Regions from separate parts of the Mesorhizobium sp. WSM4308 genome, predicted to be linked through region 2. Evidence: predicted binding sites of a transcription regulator. Region 2 holds the regulator's gene; the other holds the start of a gene.

Evidence for each region. Region 2 encodes LexA, which represses DNA repair genes until DNA is damaged. Its sites were predicted from a motif close to TGTTCNNNNTGTGTTCNG; they were not measured.
Region 1: a site for LexA is predicted at 1,518-1,535, ahead of CK227_RS13970 (YifB family Mg chelatase-like AAA ATPase). Genes of this name have one in related genera too.

The regions. Positions count from the first base shown of each region.
Region 1 covers NZ_NSFW01000006.1:318,220-322,805, forward strand. Annotated here, with positions in the region: gene gshB (glutathione synthase) at 498-1,442, shown strand; gene CK227_RS13970 (YifB family Mg chelatase-like AAA ATPase) at 1,624-3,156, shown strand; gene CK227_RS13975 (TetR/AcrR family transcriptional regulator) at 3,217-3,804, opposite strand; gene CK227_RS13980 (DUF308 domain-containing protein) at 3,935-4,525, opposite strand.
Region 2 covers NZ_NSFW01000013.1:143,529-148,114, forward strand. Annotated here, with positions in the region: gene CK227_RS23555 (ABC transporter substrate-binding protein) at 1-450, opposite strand, end outside; gene CK227_RS23560 (GntR family transcriptional regulator) at 604-1,377, shown strand; gene lexA (transcriptional repressor LexA) at 1,753-2,490, shown strand; gene CK227_RS23570 (ComEC/Rec2 family competence protein) at 2,484-4,586, opposite strand, start outside.

The sequences.
Region 1 (4,586 bases), on a different contig from region 2:
ACCTGATGCCAGTCTTCAAAATGTCGCGATTGGCAGACCGAGAGTGAGCCGGCACAGGGGAATGCCTTGCCATTTGCGGACCTTAAATCAGCTCCCATTGTTGTTAATTTTGGAAATTAGGGCACTTATCAAGATTAAGGCCCCGGACATAATTTCGACGAATCGTAATCAGTAAATAAATTTGTACTGCTCAATCGTTATGTATACATAAATTCCTTTCACGTGGTATGGTACTATTTTCCCCACGTCTGGATCAGGTGTCCTGATAAAAGATACATACTCGTTGTCAATGAGAGTGTTATAGAATATCGCCGCTACAAATATGACAAAAAGATACCTCATCGGCTGCTTACGCATTTTGTTCCTCTAATAGGCCACACCAAGGTTGCTTGCACCAAGAGAAGCGCCGCCATCCCGTACCATAACAGGCTCTGGCCAATTGGCAGATGGCTCCGTGACCCTTATATCGCTCTCGTCGACTGCGCTGGGGACCCGCCATGAAGCTGAAAATCGCCGTCCAGATGGACCATATCTCCACCGTGTCGATCGCCGGCGACACTTCGTTCGCGCTGTCGCTGGAAGCGCAGAGGCGCGGCCATCAATTGTTCCACTACACGCCCGACCGGCTGTCGCTGCGCGACGGCAAGGTGTTTGCGCGCATCGAGGAATTGCAGGTGCGCGACGAGAAGGGCAGCCATTACTCGCTGGGCGAGAAGGTGCGCACCGATCTGTCGGAGATGGACGTGGTCCTGCTGCGCCAGGATCCGCCCTTCGACATGAACTACATCACCACCACCCATATCCTCGAGCGCATCCACCCGAAGACGCTGGTGGTCAACGACCCGGCCTGGGTGCGCAACAGCCCGGAAAAGATCTTCGTCACCGAGTTTGCCGACCTGATGCCGGACACGCTGATCACCAAGGACAGCCAAGAAGTCGCCGCCTTCCGCAAGGAGTTCGGCGACATCATCGTCAAGCCGCTCTACGGCAATGGCGGCGCCGGCATCTTCCATCTGCACGAGGCCGACCGCAACCTCGCCTCGCTGCTCGAAATGTTCGGCCAGATGTTCCGCGAGCCCTACATCGTGCAGCGCTACCTGAAGGACGTGCGCAAGGGCGACAAGCGCATCATCCTGATCGACGGCGAGCCGGTCGGCGCCATCAACCGCGTTCCGGCCGAGCACGATTCCCGCTCCAACATGCATGTCGGCGGCCGCGCTGAAAAGACCGAACTGACCGAGCGCGAGCGCGAGATCTGCGCCCGCATCGGGCCGTCGCTCAGGGAACGCGGCTTCATTCTGGTCGGCATCGACGTCATCGGCGACTACATGACCGAGATCAACGTGACCTCGCCGACCGGCGTGCGCGAAGTGCAGCGCTTTGGCGGCGCCGACATCGCCAGCCTGTTCTGGGACGCGGTCGAGGGGAAGCGGCGCAAGTAGGCCGTTTTCGGTCGTATTAACCATGTTCCGCCTTTTCAACCGGGCTCAATCCGGCTGCAACCAGAGCGATTGCCTTGTTCTTGTAATGTTCTTGATTTGACCGGCAATCTGTGATTGTCTTCTGCCAGGGCCACGTTCCAGGCCTATCGCATGGGTTGCGGCCCATATCCGGGGTGGGAAAATGGTGGCGCGGGTTCGCACGGTCGCTTTCCAGGGCATCGAGGCCGTGCCGGTCGACGTGCAGGTGATGATCGCGCCCGGCAAGGTCGGCATGCAGATCGTCGGGCTGCCCGACAAGGCGGTGGCCGAAAGCCGCGAGCGGGTGCAGGCCGCGCTCCATGCGTCCGGCCTGTCGATGCCGTCGAAGAAGGTGACGGTCAATCTGGCGCCGGCCGACCTGCCCAAGGAAGGCAGCCACTACGATTTGCCGATCGCGCTTGGCCTGATGGCCGCGCTTGGCGCCATTCCCGGCGACATGCTGGCCGGTTATGTCGTGCTTGGCGAATTGTCGCTCGACGGCACCATTGCCGCGGTCGCCGGTGCCCTGCCGGCGGCGATCGGCGCCAATGCCGAGGGCAAGGGCCTGATCTGTCCGTTCGCCTGCGGGCCGGAAGCGGCGTGGGCCGGCAAGGATTTCGACATTCTGGCGCCGCGCAGCCTGATCGCCATCGCCAATCATTTCCGCGGCACGCAGGTGCTGTCGCGCCCTGAGGCCGGCATCCACGCCGCGGCGCGCGACCTGCCCGACCTCGCCGACATCAAGGGCCAGGAGACGGCCAAGCGGGCGCTGGAAGTGGCGGCGGCCGGCGGCCATAATCTTCTGATGGTCGGGCCGCCCGGATCGGGAAAGTCGATGCTGGCGCAGCGGCTGCCGTCGATCCTGCCGCCCCTGATGCCGAAGGAATTGCTCGAAGTCTCGATGATCGCCTCGGTGGCGGGCGAGCTCGGCGAAGGCAAGCTGACCGACCGGCGGCCGTTCCGCGCCCCGCACCATTCGGCCTCGATGGCGGCGATGGTCGGCGGCGGGTTGCGCGCCCGGCCTGGCGAAGTGTCGCTCGCCCATCACGGCGTGCTGTTCCTCGACGAGTTCCCCGAATTCACGCCGCAGACGCTCGATGCGCTGCGCCAGCCGCTGGAGACCGGCGACTGCATGATCGCGCGCGCCAACCACCGCGTCACCTATCCGGCGCGCATCCAGCTGGTGGCGGCGATGAACCCGTGCCGCTGCGGCATGGCCGGCGAGCCGGGCTATCGCTGCCTGCGCGGCGAGCGCTGCCGCACCGATTATCAGGCACGCATTTCCGGTCCGCTGCTCGACCGCATCGACCTGCGGATCGAAGTGCCTGCGGTCTCGGCCAGCGACCTGATAAGGCCGGACCGGGCGGAGAAGAGTGCTGATGTGGCGTTGCGCGTGGCACGCGCCCGCACCCTCCAGCGCGAGCGTTTCGAACGGCTCGGCGTGGCCAGCGCCACCACCAACGCCCATTGCGCGCCCTCCGTCATTGAGGAGATCGCCATGCCCGACGCGTCAGGCCTGTCGCTGCTCAAGGACGCCAGCGAAAAGCTCGCCTTTTCGGCGCGGGCCTACCACCGCGTGCTGAAAGTGGCGCGCACGCTGGCCGATCTCGACGCCAGCGAAACCGTTGGCCGCATCCATCTGGCCGAGGCGATCTCCTATCGCATGAGTTCGGAGCGCGTGGCGCAGGCGGCGTAGGCGAAGGCATCTGCAGCTACGCCATGTCCGTTTCTCCGGGCCGATCCATCTTTGCCCGGATCAGTCGGTCGCGGGGATCAACTTCTGAAGCGTCGGCGTCAGGATCATGCCGAAGGTCAAGACATCGCCATAGGCTCGCGCGGAAAGCATTGCGCCATGCACGGTCGCCATGAAGGCCTCGGCCTCAACGCGTGGCGAAGCGGAAATTGCCAGCGTGCCTTTGTCGGCACCGCGCTGGATGACGCCAGTCAGCCATCCCGAGAGAAACTGAAAATACGCCCGGACTTCAACGGCAAGCTCCGGTGGAAGGGCCGGCAGCTCGCTGGCAAGCAGTGCGCAGACGCAGAACGGCATGCTCGCATCCTCGATGCACCGGGCCCAGATGCCGGCATAGGTGCGAAGCAACTCCGGCGGCTCGGGGACATCGCGCTCGAGCCCTGCCATGCCCGTGACGGCATCCTCGAGGTAACGCTTGAGAAGGGTCTGCACGAGGTCGACCTTGCTGGGGAAATGGTGATGGATGCTGGCTTTGCGGATGCCAACCACCTCGGCGATATCGGCGTAGCTGAAGCCATTGTAGCCGCCGGCGACGATGAAGCTTCGCGCGGCGGCCAGGATCTCATCGGCGGTGTTCGAAGGCTTGCTCATGACTTGCTCCGGCGGAGGGCTCCTCTGCACTTAGAGCGGTTCGCCGTTTCATGGAAACCGGCGAACCGCTCTAACTCTTGTTTTGACGCAATTCCCAAGGGAAAGCGCTCACACTTTTCCTGGTATTATCCTAACCTGCGACCCGCGGTGACTTGCGAAGGATGTCGCCGACCGACAGCCATAGAGCGGACACGAGGAAGTAGAAGGCGCCGAACGCGGCATAGGGCGCGACATTGGCGATGCCAATGATCTCCGTGCCGCCGGCCATCTTGACGAAGAAGAGACCCGCCAGCGCCGATTGGGCGCCGCTCAGGATCATCGGCCATTGCGCACCGTTGGTTTTCCAGCGCCGCGCCGCGGTCAGGAGCTGAAACACGCCGGAGACAACGGCCCAGACGCCGTAGACCGAAAGCACCGCGTTCATGCTGTGACCGAGCGCGATGGCGACGGCAATCGTGGCGAGGATGCTGACGGCGAAGTTCAGCAACTGCGACTTGTTGCGGCCGAGCCCGCCGGTACGCTGGGCGTCGATGTAATTCGCGAGCGCGTCCCATGCAGGGTAGGCAACCAGCATGGCGGCGGCGAGCGGCGGGCTGCCTTTCGCGACGGTGAAAGCCACCGCAACCCAGGCCGCCGATACGGCAAACCGCAGATAATAATAGCTTTTGAGCCAGCCGTTCGATGTCGCGGCGCGGCTCTGATCATTCATTTGTCCAGACATGGTGGGGATCTCTCGTTTCACTTCCTACCAACTAGTAGGTAGCCCAGTGACCGTCAAGGCG
Region 2 (4,586 bases):
GGCGACATCCTGTAGATCGCTGGCGCCGGTCATGCCTTCGTCTCCGGCGTCCCACGACGGCACCAGCTTGGCCGCCACTGGATCGGTGACCGCGGCGAAAACGATCGGAATCCCGGAACCGGCGAGCGCCTTCTTGGCGATCTGCGAGACCGGCGTGGTGATGGTGTAGATCAGCTTGGGCTGCTCCGCCTGCAGCTTGGCGATCATCTGCGGCACCAGAGATGCATCGAAGTTGGTATGGCTTTCGGTGTAGACGACGTCCTTGCCCTCGACAAAGCCGTTGTCCGTCAGTGCCTTCTTGAAGCCCGCTATGGCGGCATTGAGCTGCGGATGCTCGCCGAAATTGGCGATGCCGATGCGTATCTGATCGGCTGCGGCGCTGCCGACGCTGACCATCAACGCGCCTGCCAGGGCCAATCCCGACAGCCAAACGGATTTCGACTTCAACATCATTTCCTCCCAGATTTGATCAGCGCCGCTCTCAAGGACGGCAACTGCGGCGATCATGGTCAGTCCCTCGCCGCGTGTCAAACATTATATATAATTCTTGCCATACTTCCCCTTCATATATAATTTTCACAGGCTGATGATGGACCGACCGCGATGCAGGATCAGAACAATTCCACGAAGACCGAAGCGGCCTATCAGCTGCTGCGGCGCGATATCCTGACCACCCGCCTCATGCCGGGGGCGCCGCTCAAGCTGAGCGCGCTGCGCGGCACATACGGCGTCGGCTGGACGCCGCTGCGTGAAGCGTTGTCCCGACTTGAAGCCGAACGCCTGGTCACTGCCATCAGCAATCGCGGCTTTGCCGTCGCTCCCGTGTCGCGCGCCGAGCTCGAGGACCTGGCGCGCGCAAGGATGGTTGTCGAAATGCCGCTGTTCCTGGAATCGATCGCGAACGGCGGCAGGGAATGGGAGGATGCGGTCGTCACCGCTCATTACCGGCTCTCCCGCTGCAAAACCGCGGTCGATGACCCTTCCGATGCGGCCGTCGACAAATGGGACGAGAGCCACGAGGCCTTCCATGCGGCGCTGCTGAGCGCGGCGACGGCAAACTGGCTGTTGCGCTTCCGCTCGACGATCGCCGATCAGCTGCGTCGGCATCATCGGTTTCTCGGCCTGGCGCCGACTTTGCGGGCGGCGGCCGGCCTGAAGGACGGCTACGGCGAGGCAATGGACGCGCTGCGCGAGGCGATCGCCATCGAGCATCACACCGCGATCATGGAAGCGGCGCTCGATCGGGATGTAGAGCGGGCAAAGGCGCTGATGACGGCGCATATCGGCTACACGCTGCATGTCTATGTCCACAGCGAAGACAACGGCGCCAACACTTACACCGCGCGCGCCGGCAGCCTGAAAGCGGTTTCCGGATGATGCTTCCGCGGCGTCCGGATCCACGTGGCCGTGCCGGCCTGAACTCACGATCGTTGGCGTTTTGGTTTCGTTTCGTTCTGCCGGAATGGATCGATACGCCGCTCAAATCCGCCCCGCAGACGCCTCCCAAACACCTGATGCCAAACCGCGTTCAGGGCTAGGCCACAGGCCATTAACCGAAACGATTTCAATGCGCGTACCGGCAGGGAAATCATTGATCGCGACCCTCTGCCCCGGTCAAAAAATTTCAGACGCGTTAACAAATTCATTAAACTTTAAACAGTTGCGGAACACAACTGGAACAGATAGTGTTTGTTCTGGGTTTGTTTTTCGATTCTGATTCAAACCCTTCGTTCAATGCCTCGGGGGGCCGCCATGCTGACACGCAAGCAACATGAACTGCTGATGTTCATTCATGAACGGCTCAAGGAAAGCGGCATTCCGCCGTCCTTCGACGAGATGAAAGAAGCGCTCGATCTCGCCTCCAAGTCGGGCATCCATCGCCTGATCACGGCACTGGAGGAACGCGGCTTCATCCGCCGGCTGCCCAACCGGGCGCGGGCACTGGAAGTGCTGCGGCTGCCGGATTCGATCGCGCCCGGCCTTAACGCGGCAAAGAAATTCTCGCCAAGCGTCATCCAGGGCAGCCTCGGCCAGGGCGGTCTTGGCCGCCAGATCAAGCCGGCGCAGTCGCGCTTGCCTGCGGCCGGCAATGATGACGATGCGGTTTCCGCCGTGTCGATCCCAGTGATGGGCCGCATCGCCGCCGGTGTGCCGATCGATGCCATCCAGCACCAGACGCATTCGATCTCGGTGCCGCCGGACATGATCATGGGTGGCGAGCACTATGCGCTGGAGGTCAAGGGCGACTCGATGATCGACGCCGGCATCTTCGACGGCGACACGGTCATCATCCGCAACGCCGACACGGCGAGCCCGGGCGAGATCGTCGTGGCGCTGGTCGACGAGGAGGAAGCAACCCTGAAACGGTTCCGCCGCAAGGGCGCCTCGATCGCCCTTGAAGCCGCCAACCCGGCCTACGAGACGCGCATTTTCGGGCCAGACAGGGTCAAGGTGCAGGGCAAGCTTGTCGGGCTGATCCGGCGTTACTGAGCAGGAGCGGCCGTCTTTTCGGGTTTTTGATAGGGCGCCAGCCCCCTCGCCTCACGCGAAAATTTTCGTTGCTCGTGCCAAGGCCGATACGGCCCGTCCACCGCGAAGCTGACGGTTGGCGGGCCAGTTGCCGATTGGCGGTCGAAGAACACGGCGGCACTGCCTTTGCGGGCAAGTTGCCGTTTGGTGACGACAAGAACCAGCGGATTGTGGCAGGCATCATAGCCCGTCGCGTCATTGACGACGATCAGGTCGGCGAAACCGCAGGCTTTCCAGGTATCCTTGCGGTCTTCGACATGCGCGATGATCGCACCCGACGGGTGCCGTGCAAGACAGACGCCATCCGTGCAGTAGAACGGTGCTCCCGGCGGCAGATTGACGGCATCGGCAATGTCGAATTGCCCGTCCGCCCTGTCGAACATCTCCGGCACGACGATGGTTTCGGACACCAGCGCGCGTTTCCAATTGTCGACGGTGAACTCGTTCGGGCGAGCCCGGCTGACCGCGAGTTCTCCACCGCCGATCGGCAGCGCCACCAACCGCGCATCTTCGGAAATCAGCACATCCGGGGTGCGCGTATCCGATACTGTCAGCAGGCCGGCAAGCGCGAATGGCACTGCCGCGAGCCGCAGCCAGGTCGTCGCCATCGTCGCGATGACCAGGGCGATGGTCACCAGCAGCACGGATCGCTGCGAAATCAGCCCGACCGCATCGACCGGGGAGCGTTCCGATATCCACGCCGATATGGTGATCATTGCGGTCAGGCCCTTGCCCATCACGTAAAGGAAGGGGCCGTCGGCACCAAAGGGCATCGCAAGAGAACTGAGAACAGCGAAAGGCATGACTATCAGTGACACGATCGGCATGACGGCCAGATTGGCGAACAGGCTGAGCGGCGACACACGCTGGAAATGCCAGATGGCAAACAGCGCCGTGGCGCAGCCGGCGATGATGGAGGTCATCGCCAGCCCGCCCGTCGCCAGCAGGAATTTTCGCGTGAGAAAACCCGGCAGAGTTCGCTTTGGCGGTGGCGGTCTTGCTTTTCCCGCATGGTGATCCGCCCAGCCGGCATAGGCGCCGACCAGCGCGGCGGTCGCAGCGAACGACATCTGGAAGCTTGGGCCGACGACCTCATGCGGCGACACCACAATGACGGCGATCGCCGAGATGGCGAGGTTGCGCATGGTCAGTGCCGCGCGATCGAACAGGACGGCAACAAGCATCACCGCCAGCATGATGAAGCTGCGTTCGGCGGCAACGACGACACCGGAAATGACGAGATAGGCGGCGATCGAGAACAGGGCGGCGGCGGCCGCATATTTCTTCACCGGCCGACGCGCGGAAAAGTCCGGAAACAGCGCAAAGGCACCGCGCAGCAGCCCCATGATGGTGCCGGCGACCAGCGCCATATGCAGCCCGGAAATGGAGATGATGTGATAGATGCCGGTGCGCCGCATCGCCTCGTTGATTTCATCGGGAATGCCGGCCCGCACACCGACGATCAGCGCCGCCGCGATCTCACCCTCGGCACCGCCAACCCTGGCCCTGATGTGGTCGGCAATGGCTTCACGAGCATTTTCTATCCCCGAGAAAAGGCGGGCCGTGAGCGGCACCTCGTCGTCCGTGGCTGGGACAAGCTTTGGATTGCCGAGAAAGAAGCCGCTGCCGCCAATACCGGCGAAATAGCTGTCGAAGGAGAAATCGTAGCTGTCCGGCCGCACCGGGCCGGTCGGCGGCAACAGTTTAGCGTAGCCGGTGACCATGGAGCCGGCGGTCATTTCCGCCGGGATATCTCGCGCCGAAAGCCTGACCCTTTCCGGCGCATAACGCAGTTTCGGCCGTGCGGTCGACGTCACGTCGACGGTCAGCCGGATGCGGCCGGTCTCCATCCGGTCGAGCGAAACGACGCGGCCGGTCACTTGCGTCGAGATTTCCGAACCCAGCATCTGGGTGCCCGCCCGCCATGTCTCGACCTTGGCGACAAGCAGGCCAAGCGCGCACAACAATGCCGCCATGAAGCCCAGATGGGTTTTCGGCCAGGAGCGCGAAACAAGCGCACAGACCGCCATCAGCACGACGACCGCGACAGGCTTTGC